4 regions of the Streptomyces sp. NPDC001922 genome follow, and region 3 is predicted to be linked to each of the others. Evidence: riboswitches for the same ligand, from Rfam matches in the RefSeq annotation. Region 3 holds a riboswitch; each other region holds the start of a gene.
What was found. Region 3 has a riboswitch for cobalamin ahead of ACFYYR_RS07545 (CbtB-domain containing protein). Riboswitches for the same ligand answer to the same signal wherever they lie in the genome.
Positions count from the first base shown of each region.

Region 1 (3,175 bases), on a different contig from region 3:
GCGGCCGTGACGAGCACCAGGCTGGTGAGGGCGGAGAGGATGTACTGCACGGCCACCCCGGCGAGGACCAGCCGGCCGGTGGTCATCGTCCCGCCGCGGCGGGCCATGGCGTAGACGGCGACGAGGGCGCCGAGCGATCCCACGAAGGCACCGGCCGGCAGGGCGAAGGACGTCGCCCCCGCGCCGAGACCGAGCACCACCACGAGCACCGCGCCGGTCGAGGCGCCCGAGGAGATGCCGAGGAGGAAGGGGTCGGCCACCGGGTTGCGGACCAGGGCCTGGAGAACGGTCCCGACGACGGCGAGTCCGGCGCCGACGACGGCGCCGAGCAGGACCCGCGGCAGCCGGACGTCGCGCACGATCGTGGTGAACGGGCCGGCCCCGGTGTCCCCGGCGAGGATGCGCAGCACATCCCCGGCGGGGATCCGGACGGGGCCCAGGGCGAGCCCGGCGACCGCCGCCGCGGCGAACACGGCCGCGAGGCCGGCGAGGACGAGGGAGCAGCGGAGCCGCCCCGCCGGGGTCCGCGGTATTCGGCGGAGCACCGCGCTAACCGCCGTGTCCGGGGTGGAGCTGCCGGGCCAGCGAGTCGACCGCCTCGGGCACCCGCACGCCGAGCACGGCGGAGGACAGCGGCAGCACCGCGAAGCGCTTGTTCCGGATCGCCGGAACGTCGGCGAGCGCCGGGTCGCGGAGCAGCCGCTTCTTCTTGGCCGCCACCGGGGTGCCGCCGTAGTCGTAGATCACGATCACTTCGGGGCGCCGCTGGACGACCTTCTCCCAGGAGACGTCGCCGAAGGTGCGGTCGAGGTCGGCGAAGACGTTCCGGCCGCCGGCGAGGCGGACGATCTCGTTGCCGATGCCCTTGCCGCCCGCGGTGAATGCCGCGCTGTCGCCGCTGTCGTAGACGAGGACGGAGGGCCGGTCCGCGCCCTTCAACCGCTTCGCCGTGGCCGCGAGTTGCTTGTCCTGGCGGGCCAGGAGGGCGTCGGCCCGCTCGGGGACGCCGAAGGTGCGCGCGGTCTCGCGGATCTCCTGACGCAGCCGGTCCACCCGCACCGGACCGCGGCCGCAGCTCTCGATGTTGAGCCGGGTGTGCACCCCGCTCTTCTCCAGCGAACCGCGGTCCCGGCCCTCGCTCCTGTCGAAGGCGCTGGCGTAGCCGCCGTAGACGAAGTCGGGTCCGGCGGCGAGCAGCTTCTCGTACGAGGGGTACTTGTCGGCCAGGACGTCGACGCCCCGGTAGGCGTCCCGGAAGCGGGGCAGCACCCGGTCGTCGAGGTAGGCGGTGCCGGCCAGGCGCTTCTCCAGGCCCAGGGCGAGCATGACCTCGGTGGCGTGCTGGTTCAGGGTGACGGCCCGCTTCGGCGGAGCCGTGAACGTGGTCTTCACACCGCAGTTGGTGACCGTGTACGGGAAGCCCTTCGCGGCGGCGGAACGGCCGGCGGGCCGGTCGTCCGTGGGCGCGAGGCCGCAGCCGGTGAGCGGGAGCAGCAGCAGAGCCGCCGCGATGGTCCGGACGCGCAGTGACCCCGGGAACCGGGACATGGCATGCCTCCTCCGGGGGATCCGCGTCCCCTGGTCGGTGCTGAAGGCGGCAGTCCGGTGTCTGACTCCCGAGGAGCGGCCCGTCCCGGCGCGGTGCGCCGTGCGGCACACCGCCGTTCGAAGCGGCTCCCCGGTCACAGTGGCGGGACCGTGCCGGATTCGCACCGGCTTCCCGGGGTCCGCCGCCTCGTGAACACCCGCATTCTGTCAGAGCGCGATCAGCCCGCCCAGGGCGCGAGCCCGTGAGCTGCGCCGCTCGTTGCCCTGCGGGAACCGCCCCGGTGTGAACCGCCTCCGTGGGGAACCGCGCCCGCCCGGGGTGCGGCAGGCCGGAGCGGTCGCCGTTCCTCCGCCGTCCGGCACCGACGGGGTGTCCGGCCGGCCCGGCACCGACGGGGGTGTTCCGTCCGGCCCGGTACCGCCTACCCTGAACGGTCTGCGACCACCGGGAATGCGGGGCCCCTCGGATGAACCACGGCCGGACCACTCCTCGTACGGCACCCTTGGCGGACGGATTCGTCAACGGCGGCGTCTCCTTCTGGTACCGGGACGGCGGCCCGCCCGGGCGCCGGCCCGCCCTCCCCGGGGACCGCGACTACGACGTGGCGATCGTCGGCGGCGGCTACACCGGCCTGTGGACCGCGTACTACCTCGCGCGGGACCGGCCCGGTCTGCGGATCGCCGTGCTGGAGCGGGAGTTCGCGGGATTCGGCGCCTCCGGGCGGAACGGCGGCTGGCTCTACCACGGCTTCGCCGGGGCCCGGGAGCGCTACGCCGCGCAGCACGGCCGGGCCGCGGTGCGGGAGATGCAGCGCACCCTGTTCCGGTCCGTCGACGAGGTGATCGCCGTGGCGCACACCGAGGGCATCGACGCGGGCATCCACAAGGGCGGCATGCTGCGCGTCGCGGTCGGCCCCGCGCAGCAGGCGCGGCTGCTGGCCGCTGTCGAGGAACAGCGCGACTGGGGCTTCGCCGAGGAGGACCTGCGGCTGCTCGACGCGACGGAACGGGCGGAGCGGGTGGCCGTGGCGGGGGCGTCGGCGGCCGCCTGGACGCCGCACGCCGCCGCCGTCCAGCCCGCGGCGCTGGCCTCGGGGCTGGCACGGGCGGTGGCCGCCCGCGGAGTCGACATCCTGGAGGGCACCACGGTCACCGAGATCCTCCCCCGCAACGCCGGAGGGCGGGCCGTCGCCCGCACCGACCGGGGCAGGGTGACCGCCGACTATGTGATCCGGGCGACGGAGGGGTTCAGCGCGAGCATCGCCGGACTGCGCCGTCAGTGGCTGCCGATGAACAGCTCGATGATCGTCACCGAGCCGCTGCCCGACACGGTGTGGGAGCGGATCGGCTGGCGGAACCGGGAGGTGCTCGGCGACACGGCCCACGCCTACATCTACGCCCAGCGCACCGCGGACGGCCGGATCGCCCTCGGCGGCCGGGGAGTTCCGTACCGCTTCGGTTCGCGCACGGACACCGGGGGCGTCACCCGGCCGCAGACCGTGGACGCCCTGTGGCGCGCGCTCGTCACGCTCTTCCCGCCCGCCGCGGACTCCGCGGTGGAGCACGCCTGGTGCGGTGTCCTGGGCGTGCCGCGGGACTGGTGTTCCACGGTCCGGCTGGACCACAC
Region 1 covers NZ_JBIASV010000007.1:124,110-127,284, reverse strand. The annotation lists gene ACFYYR_RS14395 (FecCD family ABC transporter permease) at 1-473, opposite strand, end outside; gene ACFYYR_RS14390 (ABC transporter substrate-binding protein) at 550-1,548, opposite strand; cobalamin riboswitch at 1,583-1,764, opposite strand; gene ACFYYR_RS14385 (NAD(P)/FAD-dependent oxidoreductase) at 2,016-3,175, shown strand, end outside.
Region 1: another riboswitch for cobalamin. It lies ahead of ACFYYR_RS14390 (ABC transporter substrate-binding protein); the one in region 3 lies ahead of ACFYYR_RS07545 (CbtB-domain containing protein).

Region 2 (3,175 bases), on a different contig from region 3:
GCCCCAGCTGGGCCCGTTGGACGGCCGAGCGCTCCGGGTACGACGCGGACCGCCGGCCGTCGGCATCCGTGAGGGCCGCGGCGCGGGCGCGTACGGCCGGGTCGCGGGTGAGGGGCGAGCCGGTGCGGGAGGCCAGGTCCGCACGGTTGGCGGCGAGTTCGGCGGTGATGGCACCGGTGCCGTGCGTCAGCCCGCGGGCCAGGGTGACGATCTCGGCGGTCTTCTGCCGGGCGAACGCGAGCCAGCGGGCGATCTGCGGATCGATGTCCCGCTCGGCCGCGGCGTCCAGCGGCACGTGCAGCAGTGAGCAGGAGGACGCGACGTCCACCCGGCCGGCGAGGCCGAGCAGGGTGCCCAGCGTCGTCAGGGACGCCCCGAGGTCGTTGATCCACACATTGCGGCCGTTCACCACACCGGCCACCAGCCGCTTGCCGGGCAGCCCGCCGACCGCCGCCAGATCCTCCAGGTTGCCGGCGGCGGTGCCGGTGAAGTCCAGGGCCAGCCCCTCGACCGGTGCCTTGGCGAGCACCGGAAGCGCCTCGCCCAGCCGGTCGAAGTACGAGGCCACCAGCAGCTTCGGCCGGTCCGCCGTGCCACCGAGCTCCCGGTAGGCGCGGGCGGCGGCGTTCAGCTCGGCCGGGGTGCGGTCCTGGACCAGCGCGGGCTCGTCCAGCTGGACCCATTCCGCCCCGGCGGCCCGCAGCGCGGCGAGCACCTCGGCGTAGACCGGGAGCAGCCGGTCCAGCAGGGTGAGCGGATCGAAGTCGTCCGGCACCTCCGGTCCGGGCTTGGCCAGCAGCAGATAGGTGACCGGTCCGACGAGCACCGGACGGGCGGCGAGGCCGAGGGCCAGGGCCTCCCGCAGTTCTGCCGTCTGCTTGCCGGGGTCGGCGGTGAACACCGTGTCCGGGCCCAGTTCCGGCACCAGGTAGTGGTAGTTGGTGTCGAACCACTTGGTCATCTCCAGCGGCGCGACGTCCTGAGTGCCGCGCGCCATCGCGAAGTAGCCGTCCAGCGCGTCGGCCTCGACGGCCGCGCGGTGCCGGGCGGGAATCGCGCCGACCATGACGCTGGTGTCCAGGACGTGGTCGTAGTACGAGAAGCCGCCGGTGGGCACCTCGTCCAGGCCCGCCTCGGCGAGCTGCCGCCACTGGGACCGGCGCAGCCCGGCCGCGGTGTCGTGCAGGGCGCCGGCGGTGATCGTGCCCTTCCAGTAGCCCTCGACGGCCTTCTTCAGTTCCCGGTCCGGGCCCTGCCGCGGGTAGCCGTGCACGGTGGCCCGTGCGGTGGCGGCTGCGGATGTGCTGGTCACAGAACTCTCCTTCGCGAGTGTGCTCCTGGGGGACCCCGGCACGGGCCGAGGGCGCGAAGGGACGACCGGACGGCAGGCCGTACGCGGTGCTGCCGCGGTACCCGCCTGCTTCCGTACGCCGACCCGCCCTCGAGGTCACCGGGATCTCCGCGCGCCGGGTGGGCGCACGGGCAACGGGCAGGTCTTCGGACTCGCGGGCACGTCTGCCGGGCAGACCCCTACTGGCCGTCGCTTCCCAGGCCCGTCGGACCCAGTGCGTATGACGGCGGTCGTTCCCACTCACCGCTGCGGGGCAGTCCCGGATTCCCACCGGGTTCCCTCTTGCGACGCCCCGCCTGGCGGACAGGGCGAACCAGCTGCACCGGCCACCCTAGTCCCGTCCGGCGCCGCGGTCAGCACCGTTCACCTGCCGGACCGGCGTGCGCGGCTTCCGGACGAGGCCGCAACGGGCCGGAGTCAGTCGTTCTTCCGAGCGCACTCGGCCCACACCCGCTTGCCCCAGGGCAGTGGGTCGGTCCCCCAGGCCTCCGCCAGCGCCCCCACCAGTGCGAGGCCGCGCCCGCTCTCATCCGTGGCGCTGTGCGTTCAGGTAACCGGCGTTCCCGATCGAGGGGACGGGCCGCACGGGAGGCCAGGGGAGGGGCCAGGACGAGTAGCTTGGTCGCAGGGAGGCACTGCATGAACGACCAAGCGGGACGCGCCCGGTTCGGCGCCCATCTGGCGGGCCTGCGCAAGCGCGCGGGTCTCTCGCAGCGCTCGCTGGCGCTCCGGTTGTGCGTCACTGCCGGGATCACCACCTTGACGCGTCACGAGGTCTCCCGGTGGGAGCGCGGCGGGCGCATCCCGGCCGCTTGGTTACCACCGCTCGCGCATGTGCTCGGGGTGCCACTGGACGGCCTGGAGCGGGAAGCCGCGCGGGCCCGGGGCGAAGCCGAGCCGCGGGTCTGCGCCGGCCGTGAGCCGGACACCTACGTGCAGGACGCCGTGGGATGGCTGCTCGCGCATGACAACCGCCACGGTGGGGACCATGTGGCGGACGCCGCCGTACAGGTGTGGGAGGCCGAACGGGGCCGGATCACCGGCGACGACAAGCAGCACCTCGCACAGGTGGCGGAGATCGGGGAAGTGGCCGGGTGGCTGCTCCACGACGCGGCCCGGTTCCGTGAGGCGCGCGCCACGCTCGCGGAGGCGCACACCCTGGCCCGCCTCGCCGGTGACGCCCCGCTGGAGTGGTTCATCCTGGACCTGATCGCCATGATCGACGTGCACACCGGCCGTGCCGGTGAGGCTGTGGCGATCACGGACGAGATGCTGACCGGCCGTGAGGTACCCGGCCGTGTGGCGCTCATGGCTCGCGTACGGCGTGCACGGAGCCTTGCGCAGGCCGGAGACCGGAGCCGGGCGCTGGACGCTCTGGAGCGAGCCACAGGGGGTCTCCAGGATTCGATACAGGCCAACGACCCCGCGTTCACGTGGTGGATCGACAGCACCGAAGTGGAGCTGCACACCGGCGAGGCACTGCTGAGCCTCGGGGACCCGCGCGCGGCGCTGCCGCACCTTCAGCGGAGTTCGGAAGGTTCCAGGGGAGGCGGGGGCCGCCGGGAGTTCGGCAATGTGCTCGCGGAGCTGACCGCCTTGGTGCAGCTCGGTGCGTGGCGGGATGCCGAAGCGCCGCTCCTCCGGCTGGAACCGGTCCTGCGCACGGTCACGTCGTCCCGGACCCGTGTCCGCCTCCGGTCCACGCTGCGCGCCATCGACTGCGACGCCCCGTCGTGGCTCGCGGACACCGCCCGCGAAGTGGCGGCAGCCGGGTAGGGCGGGTGTGGGCCGGCCACGCCTACGTGGTTCGGTACGCCCGGAGGA
Region 2 covers NZ_JBIASV010000007.1:166,559-169,733, forward strand. The annotation lists gene metE (5-methyltetrahydropteroyltriglutamate--homocysteine S-methyltransferase) at 1-1,312, opposite strand, end outside; cobalamin riboswitch at 1,492-1,635, opposite strand; partial or broken gene ACFYYR_RS14590 (ATP-binding protein) at 1,769-1,882, opposite strand; gene ACFYYR_RS14595 (helix-turn-helix domain-containing protein) at 1,991-3,127, shown strand; gene ACFYYR_RS14600 (TetR/AcrR family transcriptional regulator) at 3,150-3,175, opposite strand, start outside.
Region 2: another riboswitch for cobalamin. It lies ahead of metE (5-methyltetrahydropteroyltriglutamate--homocysteine S-methyltransferase); the one in region 3 lies ahead of ACFYYR_RS07545 (CbtB-domain containing protein).

Region 3 (3,175 bases):
GCCGCGCCGGGCGAGGACGAGGCGTCGGCGGAATCGGTCTCGCCCCCGCAGGCGCTCAGCGACAAGGCGGCGGTCACCGCCACAGCGGCCAGGGTGGTCGTGCGGATGAGGTTCTTGCGCATGGGTGTTCCCCCGTGGATCGGTCTGCTTCAGTCGGACGCAGCCTCACGCGCGCCCCGTCAAGATCATCTTCGAGGGTCGGGTTGACGTTCCGCTAACGGATGGCTAACGCAGTGCAACAGCGCTCCGCGGCGCGCCTGCCCCCACCGCCATGACGGGCGCATCGCAACAAACCGTGCCATCGCACGAACAGGCTTTGTGGCCGAGTGGTTGACGCGACGTGAGTCCTCGGAAGTGAGGCGCAGGCCGCAGGTCCGCGCGCCTACGGGCACACGCCCGCGCCCGCCGACGGTCGGCCGCGGCTGCGGCAGGCCCCTTTGCGCGGGATGGCGGCACGCGCCGTGGCCCCGCTCGACCTCAACAGGTCGGCGGGGCCACGGTCGTGTCCGGTGTGCCGCGCGGCAACGCGGTCAACCAGCGGCGGGAACGTCCCTGGCCGCCTGCTCGGTTCGGGGCAGGCCCGGCATCAGCAGGCGCTGGGCCAGTGTTCCGAAGGCGACCGCGAAGGCCGTCCACAGCACGGCCTGAACGGCCAGTGAGGCCAGTCTGAACTCCCACAACAGGGCCGCCGGGAAGCTCGGTTTGACCGCGTCCTCGTTCGCGGGCAGGAACACGAACGCGACAGCCGTTGCGAGGACGAAGCCCGCCCCTGCGACGAGTGTGGCGTTCCAGTTGCCCAGGCGGGGCGCCAAGCGGCGGCCGACGATGATCGCAGCGATGCCCAGCAGGACGCTGAGCAGGATCATCAGGAAGAACAGCGTGGTGCGCTTCCCGATCGTGTCCGGATTGCCCACCGCAGGAGGTGTGGCGGGGTACTTCAGGAACGGCACCAGATACACGGTGGTGAAGGCGGCCGCCGCGGTGAGCGCGGCAGTCGCCCGCGGGGTGAAGCGGCCGATGCGTCCCAGGACGAAGCAGAACGCGAGGGAGGCGATGCCGCCCAGCGCCACCCCGTACACCAGGACACCGGTGGCCAGGCCGGCGGTCGACTGCACCGACCGGCTGACCGGGGCCTCCTCCTCTTCCTCCGCTGCGGCCGCACCATGGCCGGCGTGGGCCTCGTGGGCGGCTTGGGCCTCTTCGACGGCGATGGAGGCGTCAACGGACGGTTCGCCGAGACCATAGGCCACGGCGAAGGCGCACAGGGCGGCGACCAGGCCCGCGAGCATGCCACGGACCAGGAGATTTCCGATTCTTGAGGCGTGCACGTGTCGTCGCCCCTCAGTGGCAGGGGAAGCCGAGCAGATGACGCCCGTCGTGCACCCACTCGTGCACCCCGGCGCCGGAGAAGACGGACGTGGCGCCCTGCTCCGCGCCGACGAAGTACAGCGCGACGAGCATCAGGAGGCCCACGAAGACGGCCCAGGGGAGTACCGCACGGACGGGCAGGGACTGCGGTGCGGGAAGGGAAGGGGCGGAAACGGCAGCAGAGACAGTGGCCTCGGCCATGGCGGAACCTCCTTGAGGGAACACGCGTCCCATACGGTGGTGCATGACGACGGTCCGCGGGTCTGACTCACCGGGCGCCCGCCCCGAGGGGCGTGCGCCGCAGCACACAGTGGCGCGACCGTGCCGGATTCACACCGGCTTCCGTCTCGCCGTCGTCGAGTGATGGAGAATGTCGCGGTGACCGTACCGCGTGTAGCACTTTCGGCCAAGGGCGTGAGGCGCGACTCACGTTCGTGCGCCCCTTGGAGCGGGCTCACGTAGGGTGCGCCGATGACAGTTCGGGTCACTTTGATCACACCTGCGACGAGCGAGGCGCTGCGCGGTGTCCGCTTCGACGACGACAGTCCGCTCGACCCCGAGGCCTTGGCACGCACCGAGGCCCTGGCGGGCGCAGTCGGCCGGGATCTGCCGGCGTTCGCCTCACCCTCGCTGCGCTGTCGCCGCACCGCGGAGGCCCTCGGACTGGCCGCGGAACCGCTGGCCGCCATCGCGCCCTGTGACATGGGGCGCTGGCGGGGACGGACCCTTGACTCGGTCGCGGCCTCCGAGGAGGAGGCTGTCATGACGTGGCTGACCGATCCGGCAGCCTCGCCGCACGGGGGAGAGCCGCTGCGGCAGTTCCGTGAACGGGTCGGTGCCTGGCTGGATTCACTCGACGACCGGAGCGGGCGCATCGTCGCCGTCGCGGAACCGGACATCGTGCGCGCTTCCCTGGTCCACGTCCTCTCCGCGCCCGACCAGGCCTTCTGGCGTTTCGACGTCCGCCCGTTGCACGCAACCGATCTGAGCGGCCGACGCCGGCGGTGGAATCTCTCGGTCGGCCGGCCGCTGACTCACGACGGTGATGCTCGGACGGACCCCGGGGTACCCCCGACGACCTGAAGGACGAGCGAGCGAGTCGGGTGCCCTGGGCAGGCGCGGCCGGACGGCCGGTCAGGTGTCGTCCGGGAATGCGGCGGCCGATCCCTGGGAGGAGAGGCGGCAGCCAAGGCTGCCGCCTTTCCTACAGGGGCTGGAGGGCCATCAGGACCTCGTCGCGGTCGTCGCCGGGGGACAGGCGCAAGGCGCCGGGCCACCGGCCGATCTCCTTCCAGCCGAGCCGTCCGTAGAAGGTCTCCAGCCCCGCACCGCCGCGGGCGGCCAAGTGCAGTTGTTCCAGGCCCATCTCGTCCCGCGCCACCCGGCGGGCCTCCTCCATCAGTGCGGCACCGATGCCGCGTCCGCGGACCGCGGGGTGGGTCTGTACGTGGTGGACCGTCCCCCAGTGCGCGGTGAGGCGGAAGGTGTCGCGGCGTATGGTCAGCCAGCCCACCGGTTCCCCTTCGGCCCAGGCCACCAGGAGGCGGGAGGTGTCCGCCGACAGGCCTGCGACGAGGGTGTCCAGGGCGGGGGCGGCGTGGTGGGTGTCGATGGGCGGGAAGGGGAAGCCGGCCGCGCCGCCGGCGTTGGTGACGTCGACCCAGCAGTCGAGCAGCGCCTGCCGGAGCCATGGGTCGAGGTCGTGGGGGGACACGGCCTGACGGATGTGCAGGGAGTCGGTGGTCATCCGGGGAGTCTTGCAGGCCCCCCTGACACCGGCATCGGTCCGACACCGCCCCCGGTGAGC
Region 3 covers NZ_JBIASV010000003.1:446,304-449,478, reverse strand. The annotation lists gene ACFYYR_RS07555 (DUF4232 domain-containing protein) at 1-122, opposite strand, end outside; gene ACFYYR_RS07550 (CbtA family protein) at 531-1,328, opposite strand; gene ACFYYR_RS07545 (CbtB-domain containing protein) at 1,342-1,569, opposite strand; cobalamin riboswitch at 1,604-1,769, opposite strand; gene ACFYYR_RS07540 (histidine phosphatase family protein) at 1,840-2,451, shown strand; gene ACFYYR_RS07535 (GNAT family N-acetyltransferase) at 2,573-3,115, opposite strand.

Region 4 (3,175 bases), on a different contig from region 3:
GCCCGGAACCAGGACGAGCAGGAGACCGCCAAGGGCTACCGCGCCGGACAGATCGCCTCCGCCGCGCTGGTCTCCCTGGCGCACGGCACCAACGACGCGCAGAAGACCATGGGTGTCATCACCCTGGCGCTGATCACCGGCGGCGCGCTCGCCCCGCAGGCCGACCCGCCGATGTGGGTCATCGTCTCGTCCGGTGTCGCCATCGCGCTCGGCACCTACCTGGGCGGCTGGCGGATCATCCGCACCATGGGCAAGGGCCTCACCGACATCCAGCCGCCGCAGGGCTTCGCCGCCCAGACCGGCGCCGCGACCGTCATCCTCGCCTCCTCGCACCTCGGTTTCGCGCTCTCCACCACCCAGGTCTGCTCCGGCTCGGTCATGGGCTCCGGCCTCGGCCGCAAGGGCGGGGTCGTCCGCTGGTCGACCGCGGGCCGCATGGTGGCCGCGTGGGGTCTCACGCTTCCGGCCGCCGGTCTCGTCGCGGCGGCCGCGGCGCTCCTCGCCGGCCAGGGCACCTGGGGGGTCGCCGCCGTCGCCGTCCTCGCGCTCGTCGCCTGCGGCGCCATCTGGGCGCTGTCCCGCCGCAAGCCGGTGGACCACACCAACGTCAACGAGACCGCGGCCACCGAGCCGCCGGGCGTCGTCACCGCCGCCCTCCGCACGGTCTCCCCGCCGCCGGTCGGCTCCGCGGTCTCCGGTGAGGCGTCCGACGCCGCCACCGGCGCCCCGGTCGCCGGCGTCGCCGCGCAGGGCACGGCCCCGCAGAGCGCGCAGGCCGGCCAGTCCGCCGCCAAGGTCACGGTCTAGGTAAGGAACCCATCGTCATGAACATCGACTGGGCAGCTCTCGGCCAGGTCTTCGGCGTCAGCCTCGTGGTGACCGTCGCGCTCGTGGGCCTGTTCACCCTCGGCATCGTCGGCACCTCCCGCCGGACGCGGACCCAGCCGGACGGCACCGCCGCGGTGTCCGCCCCCGGCTCCCTGGCCCGGACCGGCGCCTACGTCTGCTACGGCCTGTGCCTGGCCGCCGTGGCGTACGGCATCCACCTGATCGTCTCCTGACGGGCCGGGGCGAACGGCCCCGCCCGCAACCGGTCCGCCGGGCCGGACAGCGCACGCCGCGCCGTCCGGCCCGGCGGATCGTCGTGTGCGCCCGAGGAGGGCCCGGCCGCCCGCTGTGGGCCGCGGCACACTCTCCCGTCGCAGGTCAAGCGCAAGTTGACGGGCCTTCGCGGCCCGTGGTGGACTGCCGGGGCCCAACGGCGGCAGGAGAGGAAGCCGGTGCAAGTCCGGCGCGGTCCCGCCACTGTCACCGGGGAGCGCACCCCCACCCGAGATGTCACGGCCCGCACCGACGGGCTGGAAGGCCGGGGGACGCGCCGATCCGGGAGCCAGGAGACTCTCACCGCCGGTACGTCGAGCCAGGGCGCGGACCCTGAGTGAGGACGATCGCGATGCCCGGCTGTTCCCGTACGCCAAGAGCCGTTCCCGGATGTTCCCGCCGAGGCGCGACGGCCGGCTGATCCGATGCGTGCCCATCACGCCCGGAGGGGACGGATCGCACGGTGAGGGGACGACACGGACTCGCCGCCGCGGGCGCGGCCGGCCTCGGTACCGCCCTGGGCTTCGCCGCCGACCTGGTTCTCGGTGACCCGCGGCGCGGTCACCCCGTCGCCGCGTTCGGCCGGACCGCCGCGGCCGTCGAGCGCCGGCTCTGGCGCGACCACCGCGGGGCCGGCGCACTGCACACCGCCCTGCTCGCCGGCGGCGCCACCGCGGCCGCCGCCGTACTCGCGCGCACGCTGCGCCGCTCCCCCGCCGCCACGGCCGGGCTGACCGCCGCCGCCACCTGGGCGGTGCTGGGCGGGACGTCGCTGGGCCGGGAGGCGCGTGCCGTGGGCGGCGCGCTGGCCGCCGGGGACCTGGAGGTCGCCCGCGAGCGGCTGCCGCATCTGTGCGGCCGGGATCCGCAGGCCCTGGACGGGCAGCAGATCGCCCGCGCCGTGGTCGAGTCGGTCGCCGAGAACACCTCCGACGCGGTCGTGGGCGCCCTGGTGTGGGGAGCCGTCGCCGGAGTGCCCGGCCTCGTCGGCTTCCGCGCGGTCAACACCCTCGACGCGATGGTGGGCCACCGGTCGCCGCGCCATCTGCGGTTCGGCTGGGCCGCGGCGCGGCTGGACGACGTGGCGGGCTACCCCGGTTCACGGCTCACCGCCGCGCTGGCGGTGCTCGCCGGACCGGATCCGCGGGGCGCCTGGCGGGTGCTGCGCCGGGACGCCCGGCGGCACCCCAGCCCCAATGCCGGACCGGTCGAGTCCGCTTTCGCGGGGGCGCTCGGCGTCCGTCTGGGCGGCACCCTGGCCTACCGCGGCCGGGTCGAACACCGGCCGGTGCTCGGCGGGGAGAACCGTCCGGTGGCGGTGCCGGACATCGAACGCGCGGTCCGGCTGTCCCGGCGCGTCAACGCCCTGGCCCTCGCGCTCTGTGTCGCGGGCGGCCTGGTGCGGAGCCGCCCGCGGCGCCCGGCCGCCGGAAGGGGGAGCGGATGAACGGGCCGGACGCACACCGGAGAGGCGGCGGGCTGCTCGTCGCCGGAACCACCTCCGACGCCGGGAAGAGCGTGGTCACCGCGGGGATCTGCCGGTGGCTCTCCCGCAAGGGGGTGTCCGTCGCGCCGTTCAAGGCGCAGAACATGTCGCTGAATTCGTTCGTCACCCGGGAGGGCGCGGAGATCGGCCGGGCGCAGGCCATGCAGGCCGCCGCCGCCCGCGTCGAGCCGAGCGCCCTGATGAACCCGGTGCTGCTCAAGCCCGGGAGCGACCGCAGCAGCCAGGTGGTGCTGCTGGGGAAGCCGGTCGGGGAGATGAGCGCCCGGGGCTACTTCGGGGACGCCTCGGGCACGCCGGGGCGGCAGCGGCGGTACACCGACCGCGGGCAGCTCCTGGAGACCGTGGTGGAGTGCCTGGAGGAGCTGCGGGGCACGTATGACGCGGTGATCTGTGAAGGAGCGGGGAGTCCGGCGGAGATCAACCTGCGGCGCACGGACATCGTGAACATGGGCCTGGCCCGGGCGGCCGGGCTGCCCGTGGTCGTCGTCGGGGACATCGACCGCGGCGGGGTGTTCGCCTCGTTCTTCGGCACGACGGCGCTGCTCGCCCGGGAGGACCAGGCGCTGG
Region 4 covers NZ_JBIASV010000011.1:61,327-64,501, forward strand. The annotation lists gene ACFYYR_RS21345 (anion permease) at 1-807, shown strand, start outside; gene ACFYYR_RS21350 (hypothetical protein) at 825-1,061, shown strand; cobalamin riboswitch at 1,270-1,401, shown strand; gene ACFYYR_RS21355 (cobalamin biosynthesis protein) at 1,565-2,548, shown strand; gene ACFYYR_RS21360 (cobyric acid synthase) at 2,545-3,175, shown strand, end outside.
Region 4: another riboswitch for cobalamin. It lies ahead of ACFYYR_RS21355 (cobalamin biosynthesis protein); the one in region 3 lies ahead of ACFYYR_RS07545 (CbtB-domain containing protein).